DNA from 4 places in the Streptomyces lusitanus genome. Region 1 is predicted to be linked to each of the others. Evidence: riboswitches for the same ligand, from Rfam matches in the RefSeq annotation. Region 1 holds a riboswitch; each other region holds the start of a gene.
What was found. Region 1 has a riboswitch for cobalamin ahead of ACFOSY_RS12810 (ABC transporter substrate-binding protein). Riboswitches for the same ligand answer to the same signal wherever they lie in the genome.
Positions count from the first base shown of each region.

Region 1 (5,734 bases):
GCGAGGACGTCCCGGCCGAGGACGTCGGTGCCCAGGACGTGGCCCGCGCCGGGCGGCAGGAGCGGTGCGGCGTCGGGGGCGGTGGAGCCGGCGAGGCCGGGGCCGACGACGGCGAGCAGCACCGGTACGCCGAGCAGCACGAGGGCGAGTCCGTCCAGGCACGCGGCGCCGGGACGGCGCAGGCGGGGGCCGGGCGGGGAGACGGTCACGCGCGTTCCTCCCGTTGCGGGGTCAGCCGGGCCACGGTCAGGTCGGCGAGGAGGTTGGCGGTCAGCGCGGTCGCCGCGAACAGCAGGGCGTAGCCCTGGACGGCCGGGACGTCGCGGTCCTGCACGGACTCGACGAACCCGGTGCCGAGGCCGCCCACGGCGAACAGCGACTCGACGACGACGGTGCCACCGAGCAGTCCGTCGACGCAGCGCGCCAGTTGCTGCACGGCGGGGGCGAGGCAGCCGGGCAGGACGTGCCGGAGCACGATGGTGCGCTCGGGCAGGCCGAGCAGGCGCAGGTGCCGGACGACGGGACCGCCCACCTGTGCGGCGACACCGATGCGCACCTGGCGGGCGAGATCGCACAGTTGCCGGGCGACCAGGACGCCGACGGGCAGGACCAGGACGGCCGGCTCGGTGAGGATCCCGGTGCCGCGCAGGCCGGCGGCGGTCGCGGGCAGCAGCCCGAGGCCGACGCTGAGCCAGGCGGTCAGCAGCAGGCCGAGGACGAACTCCGGTACGGCGTGGAGGGCCAGGGCCGAGGCGTTGAGGGCCCGGTCCGCGAACGATCCTTCCCGCAGCCCGGTCAGGACGCCCAGCGTCAGGGCCAGCGGAACGAGGACCGCCAGTGCCGCGCCGGCCAGGACCGCCGTCGCCGCGAACCTGCTGCCGATCTCGTCCGTGACGGGCAGACCGGTGACCAGGGAGTGCCCGAGGTCGGCGTGGCCCAGGTCGGTGACCCAGTGGACGAACCTGGTCCAGGCCGGTTGGTCCAGCCCGAGTTCGGCACGGGCCAGGCGCTGCTGTTCGGGGGTGCCCTGTTCGCCGAGGACGGCGTCCACGGAGTCTCCGGGCAGCAGCGAGGTGAGGACGAACACGGCGACCAGTACGAAGGCGGCCTGGAGCAGCGCCGTCGCCGTCCTGGTCAGCGTGTACCCGGCGGTGTTCGAGAGACCACGGCGGTGTCCTCGGGGGTACGGCGGGTCGGCGCCGGATGCGGTTGCGGGCGGCGTCTGCGGCCGGTACGGCGTCACGTACGGCGCGCCCTCAGCTGAGCTTCACGCGGTCGAAACGGGCCCAGTCGCGGGAGTTGGGCGGTGCCGCCCGCAGTCCGGTGACCGCGTCGCTGTGGCCGATGTTCCAGTCGCTGAACGCCCACACCAGTTGGCCGTCGCGGTCCCGGGCACGGCGCTGGGCGCGGTCGAGGAGTTCCAGGCGGGTCTTCTCGTCGCGGGTGGCGGTGGCCTGGGCGAGCAGCCGGTCGAAGGTGGCGTCCGCGTATCCCGTGAGGTTGTTCGCGGCGCCGCTGCGCAGCCGGGACCGCAGGTGGGTGACGACGGGGAGGGTGGCGGTGCGGCTGTGGAAGGCGACGCCCTTGTCCTTGACCTCGCCGAAGTAGGTGGCGGCGGACCGGACGTGCGGGGTGACCTTCAGGCCGATGTCCTTGAGCTGGTCGGCGATGAGGGTGGAGGCGTTACGCCAGGTGGGGTCGGCGTCGCTGGTCTCCAGGGCGACGGCGAGTCCCTCGGCGCCGGCCGCCTTGACCAGGGCGCGGGCACGGTCGACGTCGCGTTCGCGCGGGGCCAGGTCCTCGGGGTAGGCGCGCAGCCCCATGCCGAAGAGGTCGTTGCCCGCGGTGCCGTGGCCGGACAGGGCGACCTCGACGAGCCGGTCCCGGTCGAGTCCGAGGGTGAACGCCTGGACGAGACGGGCGTCGTCGAAGGGGGCGCGGGACAGCCGCAGCAGCACGGCCTGCATGGTGCTGAGCCTGCTGCGCAGGACCGCGAGACCGTCGCGGCCGGTGACGCGGCTCGCGGAGGCCGCCGTCAGGTCGTGCGCGTAGTCGACCTGGCCGGACAGCAGGGCGTTGAGGCGGGCCCGCTCGTCGTTGACGGGCACGAATTCCAGTTCCTCGATGTGCGGTCCGCCGTCCCAGTGGTCGGCCCAGGCGGTGAAGAGGGCCTTGCCGCCCGGCGTGAAGGAGCGGTACCGGAAGGGGCCGGAGCCGACGGGCCTGGCGAAGTTCTTGGTGTCCTTCGGGACGATCTCGGTGCCGGGGGCGCCGAGGGCCGCCGGGAACTCGAAGTCGGGCGCCGTCAGGACGAGGGTGAGGTCGCGGTTTTTGGCGGTGCTCGCCGCGAAGTCGACGCCGGAGAAGAGCTGCTGTGCGGCGGCTCCGGTGGCGGGGTCGGCCATGCGCCGGTAATTCCACAGGACGTCGGCGGCGGTGACGGGGCTTCCGTCGTGGAAGCGGGCGTCGGAGCGCAGCCGTACCGTCCAGCGGCTGCCGGACCGGTCGCTCTCCCAGCTCTCGGCGAGCCGGGCCTGCACGGACATGTCGTCCTTGTACGTGAGCACGCTGTCGTACAGCGCCTTGGCGCGGGCCTGGTCGACGAAGAGCGGCGCGATGTGCGGGTCGAGGGTCTCCTGCGAGCCGCCCGCGCTGAACGCGGCGCGCAGCCTTCGGCCGCCCGACGAGCCTCCGTCACCGCCGGCTGAGCAGCCCGCCAGAAGGGTTCCGGCGGCGAGGGCTCCCGCCCCGGTGAGCAGGCGACGGCGCGCGAAGGAGGATGTCATGGGCTGCTGGGCCTTCCCCTGGTCGCCGGACGGGTCCCCGGGGCGAGGCGCTGCGCAGGCCGTGGGCGAGGGCCGTGACGCGCATCATGAACCTCTTCCTGGGGAGTCCACGCCCCGGACGGTCGGTGGAGCGACGGGCCAGTCTCCTGGCTGCCGGATCACCGCTCGCCCCGCCTTCCGGCCGTACGGCCGTGGCGTATGGGGTTCGCTCCCCGGTCACAGTGGCGGGACCGCGCCGGATTCGCACCGGCTTCCTGGTTCCCGTCGCTCATGTGTACGGCCCGCATTATGCCGGACCGGCCTGGCGCGGCCCGTGGCCGGGCACCGCACAGGGTGATGAGCCGCGCGGTGCGAGGCCCCCCAGGGCCGTTTCCGGCTGCTTTCCGGCTGCTTTACGGCGCCCCCGACGCCCGCCTGCCCCGAGCTGTCGGAGGCGACCGGCGCCACCGCGGGTGCGCGTGTCAGGCCGCGGCGCTCTCGGCCACCTCGTATCCCGCCTCCACGATCGCCGCGCGCAGCCGGGTGTCGTCCAGGTCGGTGCCGTCGACGGCGACCGATCCCGCGGCGACATCGACGTCGACACCGGTGACTCCAGGGACCTGGGAGATCTCCTCGGTGATGCTTGCGGCACAGTGCCCGCAGCTCATGCCGGTGACGAGGTACTTACGGGTCATGGCGCGACTCCTGGGTGCGACGAGGCGTACGTACGCCTCTTGGTACGGATGCACCGGGACGACAGTTCATCCGGTGCTGTCCGTCACTCAGTCGCCGTGTTCCCCGCCCGAGTTCCCGCCTGTGTCACGGGTCACCCGTCCGGGCGGACGTGCCCCTCGGCCTGCCGGCGGTCCTGCGTGCCCCGACGGCACGCTCGGCGGACGGCCGTCAGGCCGTCGCGATGCCGTCCAGCTTGCCGGCCTTCGCCTCCTCCACGAGGGAGGCGAACTGTACGGCGCTCATCTCGACGCGCTGACCGAAGTCGTCGGTGAGCAGCACGCGGCGCTCCTCGGGCGCGCTCGGGTCGACGAACAGCTGCGGGCAGCCGCAGTCGCAGTTTCCGCAGAAGGTGGCCAACGGCTCAAGACCGGTGATGTCGCTCATGGTGTGCTCCCTGACGGGGACGGATCGGGCACCGCTGGAAGACTTACCCCGGGCCCGCGAGGCGACGCGCCCCCATGCCCGGTGGCCGAAGCACGGTGCCGCGCTCTCCTGCGCCGGTCCGCCCCCGGTGCTTCCGTTGTCCCGGGGCCCGCGGGAACCACGTGCGGGTCTCGAACGACCAACTGAGGGGAGGCCCCGTTCCCTTCGCCCCGGAGCCTGACGCGCATACTCAGGTTCTTCCGTCGCCCCGCGGGCTTCCGCCGTCGGCGAGGGGCCGTGCCGCGTAGGTGATGCGGACGACTCCGTCCGCGTGCAGGTCGGTGCCGGCGTTGACTCCGAAGACCCGCGCCAGGAGTTCCGGTGTGAGCACGTCCAGCACCGGCCCGGCCGCCACCACCGTTCCCTCGCACAGGACGACCAGGTGGTCGCAGAGCCGGGCGGCGAGGTCGAGGTCGTGCAGCACGGCGAGGGTGGTGACGCCGGTGGCGCGGATGAGGTCGAGGAGTTCGAACCGGGCGCGGATGTCGAGGTGGTTGGTGAGTTCGTCGAGGACCAGGAGCTGTGGGTTCTGGGCCAACGCGCGGGCCAGCAGGACGCGTTGGCGTTCGCCGCCCGACAGGGAGGCGTAGTCCCGGTCGGCGAAGGGCCGTACGCCGCAGCGGTCGATGGCCTGCGACACGGCCATGTGGTCCTCTTCCCCGTCGCGGCCGAGCAGACCGTGGTGGGGGGCGCGGCCGAGGGCCACGATCTCGGTGACGGTCAGTCCGGTGGTGTTGGCGCCGGCGTCCTGGAGGACGGCGGCCGTGCGGCGGGCCGCGGCGCGGGGCGACAGGTCCCACACGTCGTCCTCGCCCACTCTGACCGCTCCGCCCGCCGGGCGCAGCGAGCGGTAGACGGTGCGCAGCAGGGTGGACTTGCCGCTGCCGTTGGGGCCGACGAGGCCGACGATGTCGCCCTTGCGGGCCTCGAGGCTCACGTCCCGCAGGATCGGGGTGCGGTCCAGGGTGATGTGGAGCCGGTCGACGACGAGTTTCATGCGGTCAGTCCAAACCCTTGTTGCGGCGCAGCAGCCACAGGAAGAAGGGAGCGCCGAGGAGGGCGGTGAGGATGCCCAGCGGCAGTTCGTTGGGGCGGTTGACGGTGCGGGAGAGCAGGTCCACGAGTACCAGGTAGAGGGCTCCCAGCAGGGCGGTCAGGGGCAGCAGGCGGCGGTGGTCGGCGCCGGTGGTCAGCCGCACCAGGTGGGGAATCATCAGGCCGACGAAGCCGATGCTGCCCGCGACGGCGATGACCGTGCCGGTCAGCAGGGCGCTGAGGACGAGCAGGACCGCCCGTAGCCGGTTGACGTCGACGCCGAGTGCGGTGGCCGACTCGTCGCCGGCCAGCAGGACGTTGAGGCGGCGGCCGAAGAGGGACAGCAGGACGGTCGTGACGAGGACGACCACGGTGACCGTGGGGATCTGGTCCCATGTGGCGCCGGCCACGCTGCCCAGCATCCAGAACATGACCGTCCGCAGCTCGGTCGGGGTCGCCTGGAGCTGGACGAAGCTGGTCGCGGACAGGAAGACGTAGCCGATGGCGACGCCGGCCAGCACCAGGCGGACCGGTGCCAGTCGTCCCCGCCGCTGCCCGAGGGCGAAGACGAGCGCGCCCGCGGCCACCGCGCCGAGGAAGGCCGCCGCGGACACCCCGAGACCGGCGAGGGCTGCGCCGCCGCCGAGGGTGATGACGAGGACCGCGCCGAGTGTGGCGCCGTAGGAGAAGCCGAGCACGATGGGGTCGGCGAGCGGGTTGGACACCACGGTCTGCAGGACCGCCCCGGTCACCGCGAGTCCGGCGCCGACCAGGGC
Region 1 is NZ_JBHRWL010000007.1:211,493-217,226, reverse strand. Features, by position in the region: gene ACFOSY_RS12820 (ABC transporter ATP-binding protein/permease) at 1-209, opposite strand, end outside; gene ACFOSY_RS12815 (ABC transporter permease) at 206-1,243, opposite strand; gene ACFOSY_RS12810 (ABC transporter substrate-binding protein) at 1,257-2,786, opposite strand; cobalamin riboswitch at 2,908-3,086, opposite strand; gene ACFOSY_RS12805 (heavy-metal-associated domain-containing protein) at 3,248-3,460, opposite strand; gene ACFOSY_RS12800 (hypothetical protein) at 3,669-3,884, opposite strand; gene ACFOSY_RS12795 (ABC transporter ATP-binding protein) at 4,114-4,920, opposite strand; gene ACFOSY_RS12790 (FecCD family ABC transporter permease) at 4,925-5,734, opposite strand, start outside.

Region 2 (5,734 bases), on a different contig from region 1:
CTCGAGCCGACCTCGCAGCTGCTGGACCTCGGGTACATCACGGCCGACGACCGGCTCGCCGGCCTGCTCGACATCACCGCGGGCGGGCGTGTGCTGCGCATCGAGCGGCTGCGCATGGCCAACGGCGAGCCGATGGCCATCGAGACCACCCACCTCAGCGCCAAGCGCTTCCCGGCCCTGCGCCGCAGCCTGACCAAGTACACCTCCCTCTACACCGCCCTCGCCGAGGTGTACGACGTCCATCTGGCGGAGGCGGAGGAGACCATCGAGACGTCCCTGGCCACGCCGCGTGAGGCGGGCCTGCTGGGCACCGACGTCGGCCTGCCGATGCTGATGCTGTCCCGGCACTCGCTCGACCGGGACGGGCAGCCGGTGGAGTGGGTGCGGTCGGTGTACCGGGGCGACCGGTACAAGTTCGTCGCCCGCCTCAAGCGCCCCCAGGACTGAGCCAAGCGGGGGCCCGCCGGGCGCCGGCCACCCGGCCGCAAATCCCGGCATACCGGGTGGTTGACAGGATTTTCGTTGCTGTTGCCTCTCGGTTGCGCTGCTGCTGCATACCGCCCCTCTCACGGGGGGTTACGACGCCCCCGCGCCCTCACCTACATTGCCGCGAGCCAACGTCGGCGATCAGTGAGGGGACGGGAGCCGTCTGATGTCGCAAACCCCGCAAACAACTCCAGGGCCGGTGGTGACGCCTGTGCGCGTCGTCATCGGCCTCTGCCTGCTCGCACCATTCGTCGCCATGCTGTGGGTCGGGTCCTACGCCAAGACCGACCCGGTGCTGATCGGCATCCCCTTCTTCTACTGGTACCAGATGCTGTGGGTGCTGATCTCGACCGTCCTGACGATGGTCGCGTACAAGCTCTGGCAGCGTGACCAGCGCGCCCGCGCGGACCGGAAGGGCGGTGCGGAGCAGTGAACGACGGCGTGAACGGCGTGGCACTCGCCGTCTTCATCTTCTTCTTCCTGCTCGTCACCGTGATGGGCTTCCTGGCCGCGCGCTGGCGCAGGGCCGCGAACGAGCACACCCTCGACGAGTGGGGCCTGGGCGGGCGCTCGTTCGGCACCTGGGTCACCTGGTTCCTGCTGGGCGGCGACCTGTACACCGCGTACACCTTCGTGGCCGTCCCGGCGGCGATCTACGCGGCGGGCGCGGCCGGCTTCTTCGCGGTGCCGTACACGATCCTGGTGTACCCGCTGATCTTCACCTTCCTGCCCCGGCTGTGGTCGGTGTCGCACAAGCACGGCTATGTGACGACCTCCGACTTCGTGCGCGGGCGGTTCGGCTCGAAGGGTCTTTCGCTGGCCGTCGCGGTCACCGGCATCCTGGCGACGATGCCGTACATCGCGCTCCAGCTGGTCGGCATCCAGGCCGTGCTGGACGTGATGGGCGTCGGCGGCGGCGAGAACACCAACTGGTTCATCAAGGACCTGCCGCTGCTCATCGCCTTCGGTGTGCTGGCCGCGTACACCTACTCGTCGGGGCTGCGGGCGCCCGCGCTGATCGCGTTCGTCAAGGACACGCTGATCTACATCGTGATCGCGGTGGCGATCATCTACATCCCGATCAAGCTGGGCGGCTTCGACGAGATCTTCGCCAAGGCGACCGAGGCGTACAGCCAGACCAACCCGGCCACGGGCGCGCCGCGCGGCGCTACGGTGCCGGGCGAGGCGGGCCAGTGGACGTACGCCACCCTCGCGCTGGGCTCGGCGCTCGCGCTGTTCATGTACCCGCACTCGATCACCGCGACGCTGTCCTCGCGCAGCCGTGAGGTGATCCGCCGCAACACCACGATCCTGCCGCTGTACTCGCTGATGCTGGGCCTGCTGGCGCTGCTCGGGTTCATGGCGATCGCGGCCGGGGTGAAGGTGCAGAACGGCCAGCTGGCCATCCCGCAGCTGTTCGAGAACATGTTCCCGGACTGGTTCGCCGGTGTGGCCTTCGCGGCCATCGGCATCGGCGCGCTGGTGCCGGCGGCGATCATGTCGATCGCGGCGGCGAACCTGTTCACCCGCAACATCTACAAGGACTTCATCAAGCCGGACGCGACGCCCAAGCAGGAGACCGCCGTCTCCAAGGTCGTGTCCCTGCTGGTGAAGGTGGGCGCGCTGGTCTTCGTGCTGACCATGGACAAGACCGTCGCGATCAACTTCCAGCTGCTGGGCGGCATCTGGATCCTCCAGACCTTCCCGGCGCTGGTGGGCGGCCTGTTCACCCGCTGGTTCCACCGCTGGGCGCTGATCGGCGGCTGGGCGGTCGGCATGATCTACGGCACGGTCGCCGCGTACGGGGTGGCCTCGCCGACGCAGAAGCACTTCGGCGGGTCCTCGGACGAGATCCCGGGCATCGGGGAGATCGGCTACATCGGTCTCACCGCGTTCGTGCTCAACGTGCTGGTCACGGTCGTCCTGACCTTCGTCATGCGGGCGGTCAAGGCGCCGGAGGGCGTCGACGAGACCAAGCCGCAGGACTACACGGCGGACGCCGGCGACCCGGGCGTCCAGGTGGAGCTCCCGCCGGCCACGGCGGGCAGCGCGCACTGACGCCGTCGCGTCCAGGGCAGCGGGCCGCCGGTGGAAAACCGGCGGCCCGCTGTCGTACCCGTACGGCAGACTCCCCTCATGGACATCGTCATCCGGCCGGTGACGGCCGGCGAACACGCGGAACTCGGTGAGATCACCGCCCAGGCCTATCTCGGCGACGGGCTGCTGGACTTCGGGGAGAGCGACAGCTACCTCGGCGAGCTGCGGGACGTGGCGAAGCGGGCGGCGGCGGCCGAGGTGCTGGTCGCCGTGGAGCACGGCGCGCTGCTGGGCGGGGTGACCTTCGTGCCCGGCCCGGGGCCCATGGCCGACATCGCGGAGCCGGGCGAGGCGGAGATACGCATGCTGGCGGTCTCCCGCGACCACCGCGGCCGGGGCGCCGGCGAGGCGCTGGTGCGCGCCTGCGTCGACCGGGCGCGGGCGCTCGGCCGGGAGCGGATGGTGCTGTCCACCCAGCGCACGATGCACGCCGCGCACCGGGTCTACGAGCGGCTGGGCTTCACGCGCGCCCCGGCGCGGGACTGGAATCCGCTGCCGGAGCTGGACGACATCATGCTGGTGGTCTACGAGCTGACGCTCTGACGGCTCCGCGCGGGCCGTCGCCCGGCCCGCGCGACACAACATATGGGTCCGCCAGCCGCACCCGGCACAAGATGTATGCTCGTGCTCGCTGTCGTCGCAGGGGAATCCGGTGCGAATCCGGAACTGTCCCGCAACGGTGTACCCATGCCTGCCCACGGGCGCGCACGGGAGTCAGTCCGAGGACCTGCCGACAGTGCGCCCGGCCCTTCCGGTCCGGGTGCCCTGACGTCCGGGCCTCGCGGAATGGGCCGGTGGACGCGACGCCGCGTGCGTTCGTGTGCTGCCCCCTGCGCTCTTCGAGGCCCCCGTGCCGAGCGAGGGAGAGCCACACGTGACCATCGCGCCAGCCGATCCGGCTTCAGCGACCCGCGTGACCGAGGAGAGCGACGGTCCCGGTGCCGCGCTGCTGCGGACCCTGACCCAGCTGACCGCCGACCTGCCCGACGCCGACCCCGGCCGGGTGGCCGCGGCCGCGCTGCGCGGCCGGTCCGCCGCCGCCGACGAGGCGGAGCTGCGGGAACTGGCCACCGAGGCGGCCGCCGGGCTGATCTCCGAGGACCCCGCCTACTCCCGGCTCGCCGCCCGGCTGCTGACCCTCGCCATCCGCGCCGAGGCCGCCTCGCAGGGCGTCACCTCGTTCACCGGGTCGGTCGCGACCGGGTACCGCGAGGGTCTGATCGCCGACCGCACCGCCGCCTTCGTCCGGCTCCACGCGGCCCGTCTGGACGCGCTGGTCGACACCGGCGCCGACGACCGCTTCGGCTACTTCGGGCTGCGCACCCTGCACAGCCGCTACCTGCTGCGTCACCCGGTCACCCGCAAGGTCGTCGAGACGCCCCAGCACTTCCTGCTGCGGGTCGCCTGCGGGCTCGCCGAGGACGACAGCGAGCGGGCGCTGGAGGAGGTCGCCGCGCTGTACGGGCTGATGAGCCGGCTGGACTACCTGCCCTCCTCCCCCACGCTGTTCAACTCGGGCACCCGCCACCCGCAGATGTCGTCCTGCTACCTCCTGGACTCCCCCGCGGACGAGCTGGACTCCCTCTACCAGCGCTACCACCAGGTCGCCCGCCTGTCGAAGCACGCCGGCGGCATCGGCCTGTCCTTCTCCCGCGTCCGCGCCCGGGGTTCGCTGATCCGCGGCACCAACGGGCACTCCAACGGCATCGTGCCGTTCCTGAAGACGCTGGACGCCTCGGTCGCCGCCGTGAACCAGGGCGGCCGGCGCAAGGGCGCGGCGGCGGTCTACCTGGAGACCTGGCACGCGGACATCGAGGAGTTCCTCGAACTGCGCGACAACACCGGTGAGGACGCCCGCCGTACGCACAACCTGAACCTGGCGCACTGGGTGCCGGACGAGTTCATGCGCCGCGTCGACGCCGACGGGCAGTGGTCGCTGTTCTCCCCGGTGGACGTGCCCGAGCTGGTCGACCTGTGGGGCGAGGAGTTCGACGCGGCCTACCGCGCCGCCGAGGCGAAGGGCCTGGCCCGCAGGACGATCCCGGCGCGCGAGCTGTACGGCCGGATGATGCGCACCCTCGCGCAGACCGGCAACGGCTGGATGACGTTCAAGGACACCGCCAACCGCACCGCCAACCAGACCGCCGAGCCGGGACACGTCGTCCACTCCTCGAACCTGTGCACGGAGATCCTGGAGGTCACCGACGACGGGGAGACGGCGGTCTGCAACCTCGGCTCGGTCAACCTCGCGGCCTTCGCCGGCGGGGACGGCATGGACTGGGAGCGTCTGGACGCGGCGGTCCGCACCGCCGTGACGTTCCTGGACCGGGTGGTCGACATCAACTTCTACCCGACCGAGGAGGCGTCCCGGTCCAACAGCCGCTGGCGTCCGGTGGGTCTGGGCGTGATGGGGCTCCAGGACGTGCTGTTCCGGATGCGGCTGCCCTTCGACTCCCCCGAGGCGAAGGAGCTGTCCACCCGGATCGCCGAGCGGATCATGCTCGCCGCGTACGAGACGTCGGCCGCCCTCGCCGAGCGGCACGGCCCGCTGCCCGCCTGGGAGAAGACCCGCACCGCGCGGGGCGTGCTGCACCCCGACCACTACGGCGTCGAGCTCGCCTGGCCGGAGCGCTGGGCGGCGCTGCGGACCCGGATCGCCGCCACGGGCCTGCGCAACGCGCTGCTGCTGGCGATCGCGCCCACCGCGACCATCGCGTCCATCGCCGGCGTGTACGAGTGCATCGAGCCGCAGGTGTCCAACCTGTTCAAGCGCGAGACGCTGTCCGGGGAGTTCCTCCAGGTCAACTCCTACCTGGTGGAGGACCTCAAGCGGCTCGGCGTGTGGGACGCGCGCACCCGGGAGGCGCTGCGCGAGGCGGGCGGCTCGGTGCAGGACTTCGCCTGGATCCCCGAGGACGTACGGCGGCTGTACCGCACGGCGTGGGAGATCCCGCAGCGCGGTCTGATCGACATGGCCGCCGCCCGCACCCCGTTCCTGGACCAGGCGCAGTCGCTGAACCTGTTCCTGGAGACGCCGACCATCGGCAAGCTCTCCTCGATGTACGCCTACGCCTGGAAGCAGGGGCTGAAGACCACCTACTACCTGCGCTCCCGCCCGGCGACCCGGATCGCCCGCGCGGCCCGCGCCGCC
Region 2 is NZ_JBHRWL010000002.1:538,010-543,743, reverse strand. Features, by position in the region: gene ACFOSY_RS03915 (GntR family transcriptional regulator) at 1-447, shown strand, start outside; gene ACFOSY_RS03910 (DUF3311 domain-containing protein) at 653-919, shown strand; gene mctP (monocarboxylate uptake permease MctP) at 916-2,544, shown strand; gene ACFOSY_RS03900 (GNAT family N-acetyltransferase) at 2,623-3,126, shown strand; cobalamin riboswitch at 3,202-3,332, shown strand; gene ACFOSY_RS03895 (ribonucleoside-diphosphate reductase subunit alpha) at 3,458-5,734, shown strand, end outside.
Region 2: linked by a shared signal. The riboswitch ahead of ACFOSY_RS03895 (ribonucleoside-diphosphate reductase subunit alpha) and the one ahead of ACFOSY_RS12810 (ABC transporter substrate-binding protein) in region 1 are both predicted to bind cobalamin.

Region 3 (5,734 bases), on a different contig from region 1:
TGTCCCTCGACCACGTACCCGGCGTCCCGCAGCGCGTCCAGGACGCGCACCGCCGAGGCGGGCGTGTCCAGCCCCACCGCGTTGCCGACGCGCGAGTGCTTCGTCGGGTACGCGGTGAAGACCAGGGCCAGCTTCTTCTCCGCGTTCGGCTTGTGCCGCAGCGCCGCGTGCCGTACGGCGATCCCGGCGACGCGCGCGGCCCGCTCGGGGTCGGCGACGTACACCGGCACCTCGTCGGGGCCCTGCTCCTTGAAGGAGAACGGGACGGTGATCAGCCGCCCGTCGAACTCCGGGATCGCGACCTGCATCGCCGCGTCCATGGGGGAGAGGGCCGCGTCGGACTCCTCCCAGGCCGCCCGTGAGGTGGTGAGGCACAGCCCTTGCAGCACCGGCACGTTCAGCTCGGCGAGCGCGCCGACGTCCCAGGCCTCCTCCTCGCCGCCCGCCGACGCCTGCGAGGCGTGGCTGCCGCCGGCCGCCAGCACCGTGGCGACCAGCGCGTCCGCCCGCCCCAGCAGCTCGTACAGCTTCGGGTCCGCGCCGCGCAGCGAACCGCAGTACACGGGCAGCGCGTTGGCGCCCCGCGCCTCGATCGCGTCGCACAGCGTGTCCACGAAGGCGGTGTTGCCGCTGAGTTCGTGCGCGCGGTAGAAGAGCACGCCGACCGTCGGGCGGCCCTCCACGAGGTCCCGGGAGCCGTGGACGCCGAACTCCGGCATCGTGCGCGGCTGTTCGAACCCCTCGCCGGTCAGCAGCACGGTGTCCGACAGGAACCGCGCCAGCTCCGCGAGGTTCTCCGGGCCGCCCTCGACGAGGTACCGCAGCGCCTCGGCCACCACGCCCGCCGGGACGCTCGACTCGGCCATCAGCTCCGCGTCCGGCACGCTCTCCCCGCCGAGCAGCACCGTGGGGATGCCGGACGCCTTCAGCGCGGCAAGACCGTCCTCCCAGGCGCGCTTGCCGCCGAGCAGCCGTACGACGGCGAGGTCCGCGCCGTCGAGCAGCGCGGGCAGTTCCTCCGCGACGTCCACGCGGGTGGGGTTGCCGATGCGGTAGCCGGCGCCGGAGGCCCGGGCCGCCAGCAGGTCCGTGTCGGCGGTCGACAACAACAACACTGTGCTCATGCGGGCGCTCCCGGTGGGATGAAGGGCAGTCCTGTCGGCGCGCCGGACTCGATGAGCCGCCACAGCGCGTCCGTGTCCGCGTGCTGTTCGATCAGGTCGCCGAGCCGGTCGAGCTGCTCCTCGCGCAGCGCGGCGAAGGAGGTGTCGGGGGCCGGCACGAAGCGGCGGCCCGCGGCCCGCGCCACCTCGCGCAGGAAGGCCCGCCGGAAGGCGTCCGACTCCAGCGAGCCGTGCCAGTGGGTGCCCCAGGTCTGTCCGACCCGGCACCCGTCCAGGAAGGGTTCGCCGCCGAGGACCTCGGCGACCCCGTGATGGATCTCGTACCCCTCGACGGGCTCACCGAGGGCTTCGCCCGACGGACGCGTGAGGGTCTTCTCCCGCGCGAACCGCACCCGTACGGGCAGCACGCCGAGCCCGTCGACCCGTCCCCGCCGGCTCTCGACGTCGTCCTCGATGTGCTCGCCGAGCACCTGGAAGCCGCCGCAGATCCCCAGCACGGGCCGCCCCTCGGCCGCCCGCCGCCGCAGCGCGTCCGCCAGCCCGCGCTCCCGCAGCCACTCCAGCGCCTTCACGGTCCCGCGCGTCCCCGGTACGACCACGAGGTCGGCGTCGGCCAGTTCCTCGGGGCGGTCCACGAACCGCACCACGACGCCCGGTTCGGCGGCGAGCGCGTCCACGTCGGTGAAGTTGGACATCAGCGGCACCGCGCACACGGCGACCCGCAGCACGTCCTCGCCGACCGGAGCCGCGACCACGGACTCCCGCACGGTGCCCCGCAGCGACACCCTGAGTCCGTCCTCCTCGTCGATGCCGAGCCCGTGCCGGAACGGCAGCACGCCGTACGTGCGCCGCCCGGTCAGGCCGTGCAGCATGTCCAGGCCCGGCTCCAGGAGCGAGACGTCGCCGCGGAACTTGTTCACCAGGAACCCGGCGACCAGTGCCTGGTCCTCGGGGGAGAGCAGCGCGACGGTGCCGAAGAAGGACGCGAAGACGCCGCCCCGGTCGATGTCGCCGACGACGAGGACCGGCAGGCCCGCGTTGCGTGCGACGCCCATGTTCACGATGTCGGTGCGCCGCAGATTGATCTCGGCCGGGCTGCCGGCCCCCTCGCAGATCACTGCGTCATACGTGCCCCGCAGCCGCTCCAGACAGTCGAGGACCGTGCCGAGCAGTTGTTCCTGCCGTCCGCCGTGGTAGCCGCGGGCGCTCATCTCGCCGACCGGGCGGCCCATCAGCACCACCTGGCTGGATCGCTCGCCGCCCGGCTTCAGCAGCACCGGGTTCATCAGCGCGGTCGGCTCGACGCGGCACGCCTGGGCCTGCATGGCCTGCGCCCGGCCGATCTCGGCGCCCTCCCGCGTCACGAACGAGTTCAGCGACATGTTCTGCGCCTTGAACGGCGCGACCTTCACGCCCTGGCGCACCAGCCACCGGCAGATCCCGGCGGTGACCACGCTCTTGCCGGCGTCCGAGGTGGTCCCGGCGACCAGCAGTCCGCCACCGCTCACGTCGCACGTCCCTTCAGCACGCGCCGCGCCGCCACACCGGCCGCCAGCGCCAGCCAGCCGACGCGCCGTGACAGGCGCACCGCCCGGTCGATGTCGGAGACGGCGACGGGGCGTCCGCCGCCGTTGAGGACGGGCCGGTGCTCGACCCGGCCGCCGTAGGAGAGGGGCCCGCCGAGCCGTACGCCGAGCGCGCCCGCGAAGGACGCCTCGACGGGACCGGCGTTGGGGCTGGGGTGCTTCGCCGCGTCCGCGCGCCACGCCCGTACGGCGCCGCGCGGGTCGGGCCCGGTGAGCGCGGCGAGGACGGCCGTCAGGCGTGCCCCCGGCCAGCCGGCGACGTCGTCGAGGCGGGCGGACGCCCAGCCGTAGCGGCGGTAGCGGGGCGACCTGTGACCCACCATCGCGTCCAGGGTGTTGACGGCCCGGAAGCCCACCAGACCCGGCACCCCGGCGACCGCGCCCCACACCAGGGCGCCCACCACGGCGTCGGAGGTGTTCTCGGCGACGGACTCCACCACGGCGCGGGCGATCCCGTCGGCGTCCAGGGCCTGCGGGTCACGCCCGCACAGGTGCGGCAGCCGCTCCCGGGCGGCCTCGACGTCCCCGGCCTCCAGCGCCCGCGCGATGACGCGGGCCTCGCGGGCCAGCGAGGTCCCGCCGACGACGGCCCAGGTGGCGACGCCGGTCAGGGCCGTGGAGGCGGCGGGGGAGGAGCGTACGAGACGGGAGGCGAGGGCGGCCGACGCGACGGCTCCGCCGACGCACACGGCGGTGTGCACGGCTCCGCGGCCCCGGTCGTCGCGCCACAGCACCCGCTCCACGGCGGCCGCGGCCCGCCCGAAAGCGGCGACCGGATGCCCACGGCGCGGATCGCCGAGCAGCAGGTCGCCGAGGAGGCCGGCGGCGGCGCCGTACGCGAACACGCGATCGGCACCCATGGGTCAGCCGGTGACGGATCCGGAGGGAACGGCCCCGAAGGGGGGTGGGGTGTCGCTGGTCGACCTCGGCAGGCTGCCGCGCATGGCGATATGTCCTCACTCAGGGTGTCCGCGCCCTGGTTCGACGAGACCGGCGGCGAGAGTTCCTGGCTCCCGGGGGTGGTGACCCCGGTGACAGTGGCGGGACCGCGCCGGATTCGCACCGGCTTCCTCTCCTGCCGCCGTAATGGCGGAGGCAGTCCACCATGCCCCCGGAAGGGCCGTCAACTTGCCGTTGACCTGCGGGGCTGAAGTGTGCCGAGGCCCACAGAGGGGCTCACGTGGGTGACGGCCGTGCACGCCGTGACCGGCCGGCGGGGGCGCGGACACGGCGAAGGGCGGGACGGGAGCCGCTGCTCCTGCCCCGCCCGCTCACGCGTGCGGCCCGGTGGTCAGGCCATGATCAGGTAGATGCCGTAGCCCACCGCCGCCGCGCACGCGGCGAAGCAGGCGTAGGCGCCGGTGACCGCGAGGCCCGCGGACCGGCCCTCGGCGGTCGCCCGCTCGCGGCGGGACAGACCGGAGATGCCGAGGGTGAACAGGGCCACCAGGGCCACGGTGACCACGAGGCTGACGCCGAACACGGAGCCGAGGGCCGCCCAGTCGATCTTCATGCTGCTTCTTCCTTCGTGCCGGACGCGGTCAGACGGTCGTCGAGGCGGCCGACGGGGCCTGCGGGTCGGCGCCGACCGGCGCGGGGATGGTGGCGGAGAGCTCCTCGGCGGCGGGGCCGGCCGGCGGCGGGGTCACGGCGGCGATCGCCTGGGTGACCACACCGGCGGGCTCCTCGGAGGCCTCGGGGGTGTCGTGCTCGTTGACGTTGGTGTGGTCGACGACCTCGCGCCGGGAGATCTTCCAGATGGCCGCGCTGGAGGCGACCAGGAAGACGGCCACCACGGCCGTGCCCCAGCTCCCGAAGCCGCACACCCACTCGGCGAGGGCCGCGACCAGGGCGGCGGCCGGCAGGGTCAGGCCCCAGGCGACGAACATCCGGGTGGCCGTGGACCAGCGGACCACGCCGCCCTTGCGGCCGAGGCCGGCGCCCATCACGGAACCGGACACGGAGTGCGTCGTGGAGAGGGAGAAGCCCAGGTGCGAGGAGGCCAGGATGACCGTCGCGGCGCTGGTCTGGGCGGCGAAGCCCTGCTGCGGCTGGAGGTCGGTCAGGCCCTTGCCCATGGTGCGGATGATGCGCCAGCCGCCCAGGTAGGTGCCCAGCGCGATGGCGAGACCCGCGGAGAGGATGACCCACACCGGCGGGTCGGAGTCGGGGGCGACGGCGCCGCCCGCGACCAGGGCGAGGGTGATGATGCCCATCGTCTTCTGGGCGTCGTTGGTGCCGTGGGCCAGGGAGACCAGGCCGGCCGAGGCGATCTGCCCGGCACGGTAGCCCTTCTCGGAGGCCTTGGTGTCGGCGTCGCGGCCCAGGCGGTAGGTGAGCCGGGTGGCGAGCATCGCGGCGATGCCGGCCACCAGCGGGGCGGCGATCGCGGGGAGCAGGACCTTGGTGACGAGCACGTCGCCGTGCACCGCGCCGAAGCCGGCGGAGGCGACCGTCGCGCCGATCAGACCGCCCATGAGGGCGTGCGACGAGCTGGAGGGCAGGCCGACCAGCCACGTGAGGAGATTCCAGAGGATCGCGCCGACCAACGCGGCGAAGATGACCTCGGGACGGATGCCGGCCTCGTCGACGAGGCCCTTGGAGATCGTGTTGGCGACCTCCACCGAGAGGAATGCGCCGACAAGGTTCAGCACGGCGGACATGGCCACCGCGACCTTGGGCTTGAGTGCACCGGTCGAAATGGTCGTTGCCATCGCGTTGGCGGTGTCGTGGAAACCGTTCGTGAAATCGAACGCGAGTGCGGTTACCACCACAATCGCGAGGATCAGCGAGAAGCTTTCCATTTACCCAGGCAATCGTTCGAGGTCATTGGCTGGTCGAACGTAAGTAACCAGGGTGAACGGAAGATGAACTGGAACGGGCATCGCGGTGACCGTAAGAGGGGGTGTGTGCTCCGCCGTCCAGCCCAGGCCGCCAGGGCTCCTGGCAGGATCTCCACATGGCCGAACGACACAGGACCGGACAGGAAGCGGAGGGCGCCGTGCGTGGCGTCCCGGGCACGCG
Region 3 is NZ_JBHRWL010000021.1:57,537-63,270, reverse strand. Features, by position in the region: gene cobN (cobaltochelatase subunit CobN) at 1-1,124, opposite strand, end outside; gene ACFOSY_RS27755 (cobyric acid synthase) at 1,121-2,632, opposite strand; gene ACFOSY_RS27750 (cobalamin biosynthesis protein) at 2,629-3,570, opposite strand; cobalamin riboswitch at 3,689-3,808, opposite strand; gene ACFOSY_RS27745 (hypothetical protein) at 4,002-4,223, opposite strand; gene ACFOSY_RS27740 (inorganic phosphate transporter) at 4,252-5,514, opposite strand; gene ACFOSY_RS27735 (class II aldolase/adducin family protein) at 5,670-5,734, shown strand, end outside.
Region 3: linked by a shared signal. The riboswitch ahead of ACFOSY_RS27750 (cobalamin biosynthesis protein) and the one ahead of ACFOSY_RS12810 (ABC transporter substrate-binding protein) in region 1 are both predicted to bind cobalamin.

Region 4 (5,734 bases), on a different contig from region 1:
CCCGTGCGGTCTCCGCCCTCGCCCTGCTGGGCGACCGCATCGCGGCGGTCGAATCGGCGATCACGCGGGCGACGGCGGCCCCTCGGCACCTTCCGGCGCCCCCGCCGCGACAGGAGGGCAACGGCTGAACGCGCCGAACCGAGAGGACCGGCGTCGACATTCCGTTTTGTCCTCTGGCGGACGCGCGTAGACCACGGGCATCATCTGTCTGCTCCGCCTGCACAGCCGCCCCACACACCCTGGCACTCAGCAGGAAGGTCCCCCCATGAAGACCGCCAAGGCGCCGAAGCTCCGTTCGGTCCTGACCGCTCTCGCCCTCGTCGTCGCCCCGGGCGTCGCCGTCGTGGGCACCGCCGGCGAGGCGTTCGCCGTCACCAAGATCAGCCACGCCACCGCGACCTCCATGTTCCGCGAGGTCGGCATCACCTGGTCGTCGTCCGGCGGCTGCTCCGACCGCAACGTCCCCACCTGTACGTCCTTCGACCAGCTGAACCTGGCCACGGCCCAGGGCGCCCAGACCCTGAAGCGGGCCAGCGGCTGCGCCCTGAACATCACGGGCGGCACCGAGACCGGGCACGCCTCCGGCACGTACTCGCACTGGAACGGCTACAAGCTCGACTTCGGCAAGAACACCTGCGTGACGAACTACGTCAAGAACACCTTCGCCTACATCGGCGTCCGCGGCGACGGAGCCCCCCAGTGGCGCTCCGGCTCCGGCAACGTCTACGCCGACGAGGGCAACCACTGGGACGTCACGTACTACAACTGCGGCGGCTGCTGACCCAGCAGCGCGACCAGTTCCTCCGGGGTGCGGGGAGCCGGGGCCGTGTCGTCGGCGGCCGGGCCCCGCGCCCGCAGGAACAGGCCCGCCGCCACGCCCCACGGGAGCCTCAGGCCCGACGCCGCGAGGAGGTCCCGGCGGGACAGCGTCTCCTCCGCCGGTCCCGTGTGGGCGCCCGACGGGGTGAGGAGTGCCGCGTCGTCGGCCCAGCGCAGGGCGAGGTCCACGTCGTGCGTGGCCATCACCACCGTCGTGCCGGCGGCCCGCAGACCGTCGAGGGTGGCAAGGAGCCGTTCCTGCCCGTCCGGGTCGAGGCCCGCCGTCGGCTCGTCCAGGATCAGCACCCGCGGCCGCATGGCGACCGCGCCCGCGATCGCCGTCCGCTTGCGCTGCCCGTACGACAGCAGATGCGTGGGCCGGTCCGCGAGCGCGGCGATGTCCAGCGCCTCCAGCGCCTCCGCGACCCGCGCGCGCACCTCCGCGTCGGGCAGCCCGAGGTTCAGCGGCCCGAACGACACGTCCTGCTCCACGGACGCGGCGAACAGCTGGTCGTCGGGGTCCTGCACCACCAGCTGCACGGTGGTCCGCAGCGTCGTCAGCCCCTTCCGGTCGTGCCGCACCGCACGGCCCGACAGCAGCAACTCACCGCCCCGCGGACGCAGTCCGCCGCTCAGCAGCCGCATCAACGTCGTCTTGCCGCTGCCGTTGCGCCCCAGCAGGGCAAGCGCCCGCCCCTCGCGCACCTCGAAGTCGAGCCCGGTGAACACCGGCGGCCCGTCCTCGTACGCGAACGACACACCCCGCAGGGCGACCAGCACGGACTTGCTCACGACAAGGGCCTTTCCAGGACGAAGGTGAGGGCGGCCAGCGCCGCCAGAAGCGCCCCGCTCGCGGCCGTGAACCGGGCGGACACCCGGGCCTCGGGCACCAGCACGCGCAGGGTGCCGTCGTAGCCGCGGCCCGCGAGCCCGGTCTGGAGCCGCGCCGCCCGGTCGAAGGACCGGACGAACGCGGTCGCGCCGAGCCCGCCGAGCGAACGCCAGGTCGCCGCCCGGGTGGTGTGCCCGAGGCGCGCCGCCTGCGCCCGGTGCACCCGGCGCACCGAGTCCAGCAGCAGGAAGCTCATCCGGTACGTCACCAGCGCCACGTCCACCAGAGGCGCGGGCACCCCGGCGCGCACCAGGCGCGGCAGCAGGTCCGACATCGGGGTGGTGAACGCGAACAGCAGCACGCCCAGCGACGCCGCCGAGGTGCGCAGCAGCAACTCCCCGGCGCGCGGCGGCCCGTCCTCGGCCCAGGACACGAAGCCGCCCGGACCGCCCACCCGCACCAGCAGCGTCACCGCGCCCGTGACGCAGAAGCCCAGCGGCACCCGGTAGGCCCGCCACAGCCGCCGGGCCGGCACCCCCGCCGGGCCGAGCAGCAGCACCACCGCGGTGACCAGCACCAGGGCCGCGCCCGGCCACGCGGGCAGCGAGATCGCGAGGACGGTGAGACCGAGACCGAGGACGGCCTTGTCCACCGGATGACGGCGGCGCCAGCGGCTGCTGTGCGCCGCCGCGTCGATCGGCAGCACGGAAGCGTCAGTCCCGTCCGTCGCCCACGCCGGCGGACGCGCCCGCGTCGCCCGCGCCAGCGGTGTCCACCGCATTCACCGCGCCCGCGTCTCCCGCCGCCCGCTCCCGGGCCCGCGCCTCGCCCTGCCGGCGTCCGCGCCGCAGCCCGAAGTAGTACGCGAGGACGCCCGCCCCGATCGCGGCCTGAATGGCGAACAGCGCCGACTCGATCTCCCCGGACGGCGGTTCGTACAGCGGTGAGAACCACGGCTCGTAGTCCGGGTCGATCTCGGTGATCGCGGTCTCCGCCTCGCCGTCCGCCCCGGCGAACGGCTCCTCCTTGTGGTCGCCGAGCCCGAACGCCAGCGGGATCACGGCGAGGGCGGCGACGAGCAGCAGGAGCAGGGAGTTGATCTTCGCGTTACGGCTCATCGGGCCACCGCCTGGGCCGACTCGGCCGGCTCGGTCCGCTGCTTCCCGGCCGCCGAGGCGACCAGCACCCCGAGCCGGGTCAGCTCGCCCTTGCTGGACTGCACCAGCAGCCGCATCACCAGCACGGTCAGCAGCCCCTCGCTGACCGCGAGCGGGATCTGCGTGGCGGCGAAGATGGAGCCGAACTTGCCCAGCGCGCCCAGGAATCCGCTGCCCGGGTCCGGGAACGCCAGCGCCAGCTGCACGCTCGTCACGCAGTACGTCGACAGGTCGGCGACGAACGCGGCGCAGAACACCGCGCCCATCAGCGACACGTCGTACCGGCGCAGCAGCCGGTAGACGGCGTACCCGGCCCAGGGGCCGACGATCGCCATGGAGAAGACGTTCGCGCCGAGCGTGGTGAGCCCGCCGTGGGCCAGCAGCAGCGCCTGGAACAGCAGGGTGATGGTCCCGAGCACCGCCATCACCGGCGGCCGGAACAGGATCGCGCCCAGCCCGGTGCCGGTGGGGTGGGAGCAACTCCCGGTCACCGAGGGCAGTTTCAGTGCGGACAGGACGAACGTGAACGCGCCGGACGCGCCCAGCAGGAGTGTGCTCTCGGGATGTTCTCTCACGTCACGGACGAGCGACCGGGCTCCGTGGACGACGAACGGCGCCGACGCGACGCCCCAGGCGACCGCGTGCGCCGGAGGCAGGAAACCCTCGGCTATGTGCATGGCTCAGCAGACCCTCTCCAGCACCTCGTGGATGGTTGACGCGCCTTGGCCGGTCTCCTGGCTGACGGGTACCACCGCCCGTGCTCCGCCTTCCCGGGTCCCGAGGGACCCAGTGGCTGTCCGTGAGGACTGGAGCCGGACTTCCCGATCACAGTGGCGAGGGCCGCACCGGTATCGCACCGATTTCCCGTCACCAAGGCGTGGTGACAGTAGTCCCCGTGGTGGCCCGGTGACAAGCGCCGACGGGGGGCGCGCGGAGGGCGCCCGGCAGCTCGCGACCCGGCGCACACCTGCGTGTTCGGGCTGGTGGCCCCGTCGTGCTCGAACGGGTGACTGAGGGGCCGCCGTCCTGGGCAGAGTCCTGCTGCAACTAATATGCAACAGCGATTTTCAGGCAAGAGGGATGTGAGGTTCGATGACGACCCGACTGATACGCGGCGCCGCCGCCGCGCTGGCGACGGCCGCGGCGGTCTCCGCCTGCTCCGCGCCGGGCGGCTCCGGCACCACGGACGGCGCGGCCGCGGCCGAGTCCGTCGTGATCGGCGTCTCCTCCGAGCCCGACACCCTCAGCCCGCTCCTCGGCTACGGCAAGGACGGCAACTCCAAGCTCTTCGACGGCCTCCTCGCCCGCACCGCCGACCTGACCCTGAAGCCCGCGCTGGCCAGGGCACTTCCGCGGATCACGGACGGCGGACGCACCTACACGTACACCCTGCGCGAGGGCGTGAAGTTCAGCGACGGCAAGCCGCTGACCGCGCGGGACGTCGTCTTCACGTACCGCACGATCCTCGACGACGACACCAACAACACCGCCAAGAGCGAACTCGCGGCCGTCAAGGACGTCCGCGCGGTGGGCGACGACACGGTCGTCTTCACCCTCCACCACCCCTACGCGCCGTTCGCCGCCCGCACGGTGCTGCCGATCGTCCCCGAGCACGTCGCCGGGAAGCAGGACCCCAACACCGGCCCCTTCAACACCGAGCCCGTCGGCACCGGACCGTACGTCCTCGCCGACTGGCGCAAGGGCGAGAAGCTCACCTTCAAGGCCAACCCGCACTACTGGGGCGGCGCCCCGAAGGTGAAGAAGCTCACCATGGCGATCGTCGCCGACGACGACGTCCGCGCCACCCGGCTCCGCTCCGGCGACCTCGACGGCGCCGTCCTCCCGCCCAACCTCGCCGCCACCTTCAAGAGCGACGACGACAAGAAGACGTACCGGGCCACCTCCTACGACTTCCGGGCCGTCACCCTCCCCAGCGGCAACCCCGTCACCGGCGACACCGCGATCCGCCGCGCCCTCGACCTCGCCGTCGACCGGCAGGCCATGGTCGACAAGATCCTCGACGGCGCCGGCCGCCCCGCCTACGGCCCGCTGCCCGTCGACGACCCCTGGTTCACCAAGGACGTCGAGCGGAAGCAGGACCTCGCCGAGGCCGGCCGCGTCCTCGACGCCGCCGGCTGGACGAAGGGCGGGGACGGTATCCGCGCCAAGGACGGCCGCCCCGCACGCTTCACGCTGTACTACCCCTCCGGCGACAAGGTCCGCCAGGACCACGCCCTCGCCTACGCGTCCGACGCCAAGAAGGCCGGCATCGACGTCCGCGTGGAGAGCGCCACCTGGGAGGTCATCGAGCCGCGCATGAAGCACGACGCCGTCCTCGCCGGCTTCGGCAGCACCGGCGACCCCGACTTCGGCCTCTACACCCTCCTGCACTCCTCCCTCGCCGGCGACGGCTTCAACAACATGGCGCACTACGACAACCCGGCCGTCGACCGGGCCCTGGAGACCGGCCGCCGCACCCAGGACCGCAAGTCCCGCGAGGCCGCCTACGACGCCCTCCAGCGCGCCCTCGTCAAGGACCCCGGCTACACCTTCCTCACCCACATCGACCACCTGTACGTACTCGCCGACCGCTGGAAGGGCCTCACCACCCAGACCGAACCCCACGAGCACGGCTTCGCCGCCGGGCCCTGGTGGAACGTCGAGGACTGGCAGCCCGCGGCATGACCCACGCCCCCTGGCGAGCGATGGCACGGCTCACGGCGCGCCGCGCGCTGTACGCCGTGCCGGTGCTCCTCGTCGTCACCTTCGGCGTGTTCGCCGTCGCCGCCGCCTCCCCCTTCGACCCGGTGAAGGCGTACGCGGGCACCGCCGCGCTCGGCGCCGACCAGGAGACCCTGGACCGGCTGCGGGAGAACCTGGGCGTGGACCGGCCGTTCACCGCCCGCTGGTGGGACTGGCTCACCTC
Region 4 is NZ_JBHRWL010000006.1:179,031-184,764, reverse strand. Features, by position in the region: gene ACFOSY_RS10415 (DNA repair ATPase) at 1-128, shown strand, start outside; gene ACFOSY_RS10410 (hypothetical protein) at 266-781, shown strand; gene ACFOSY_RS10405 (energy-coupling factor ABC transporter ATP-binding protein) at 760-1,611, opposite strand; gene cbiQ (cobalt ECF transporter T component CbiQ) at 1,608-2,357, opposite strand; gene ACFOSY_RS10395 (energy-coupling factor ABC transporter substrate-binding protein) at 2,365-2,769, opposite strand; gene ACFOSY_RS10390 (energy-coupling factor ABC transporter permease) at 2,766-3,485, opposite strand; cobalamin riboswitch at 3,516-3,698, opposite strand; gene ACFOSY_RS10385 (ABC transporter substrate-binding protein) at 3,901-5,493, shown strand; gene ACFOSY_RS10380 (ABC transporter permease) at 5,514-5,734, shown strand, end outside.
Region 4: linked by a shared signal. The riboswitch ahead of ACFOSY_RS10390 (energy-coupling factor ABC transporter permease) and the one ahead of ACFOSY_RS12810 (ABC transporter substrate-binding protein) in region 1 are both predicted to bind cobalamin.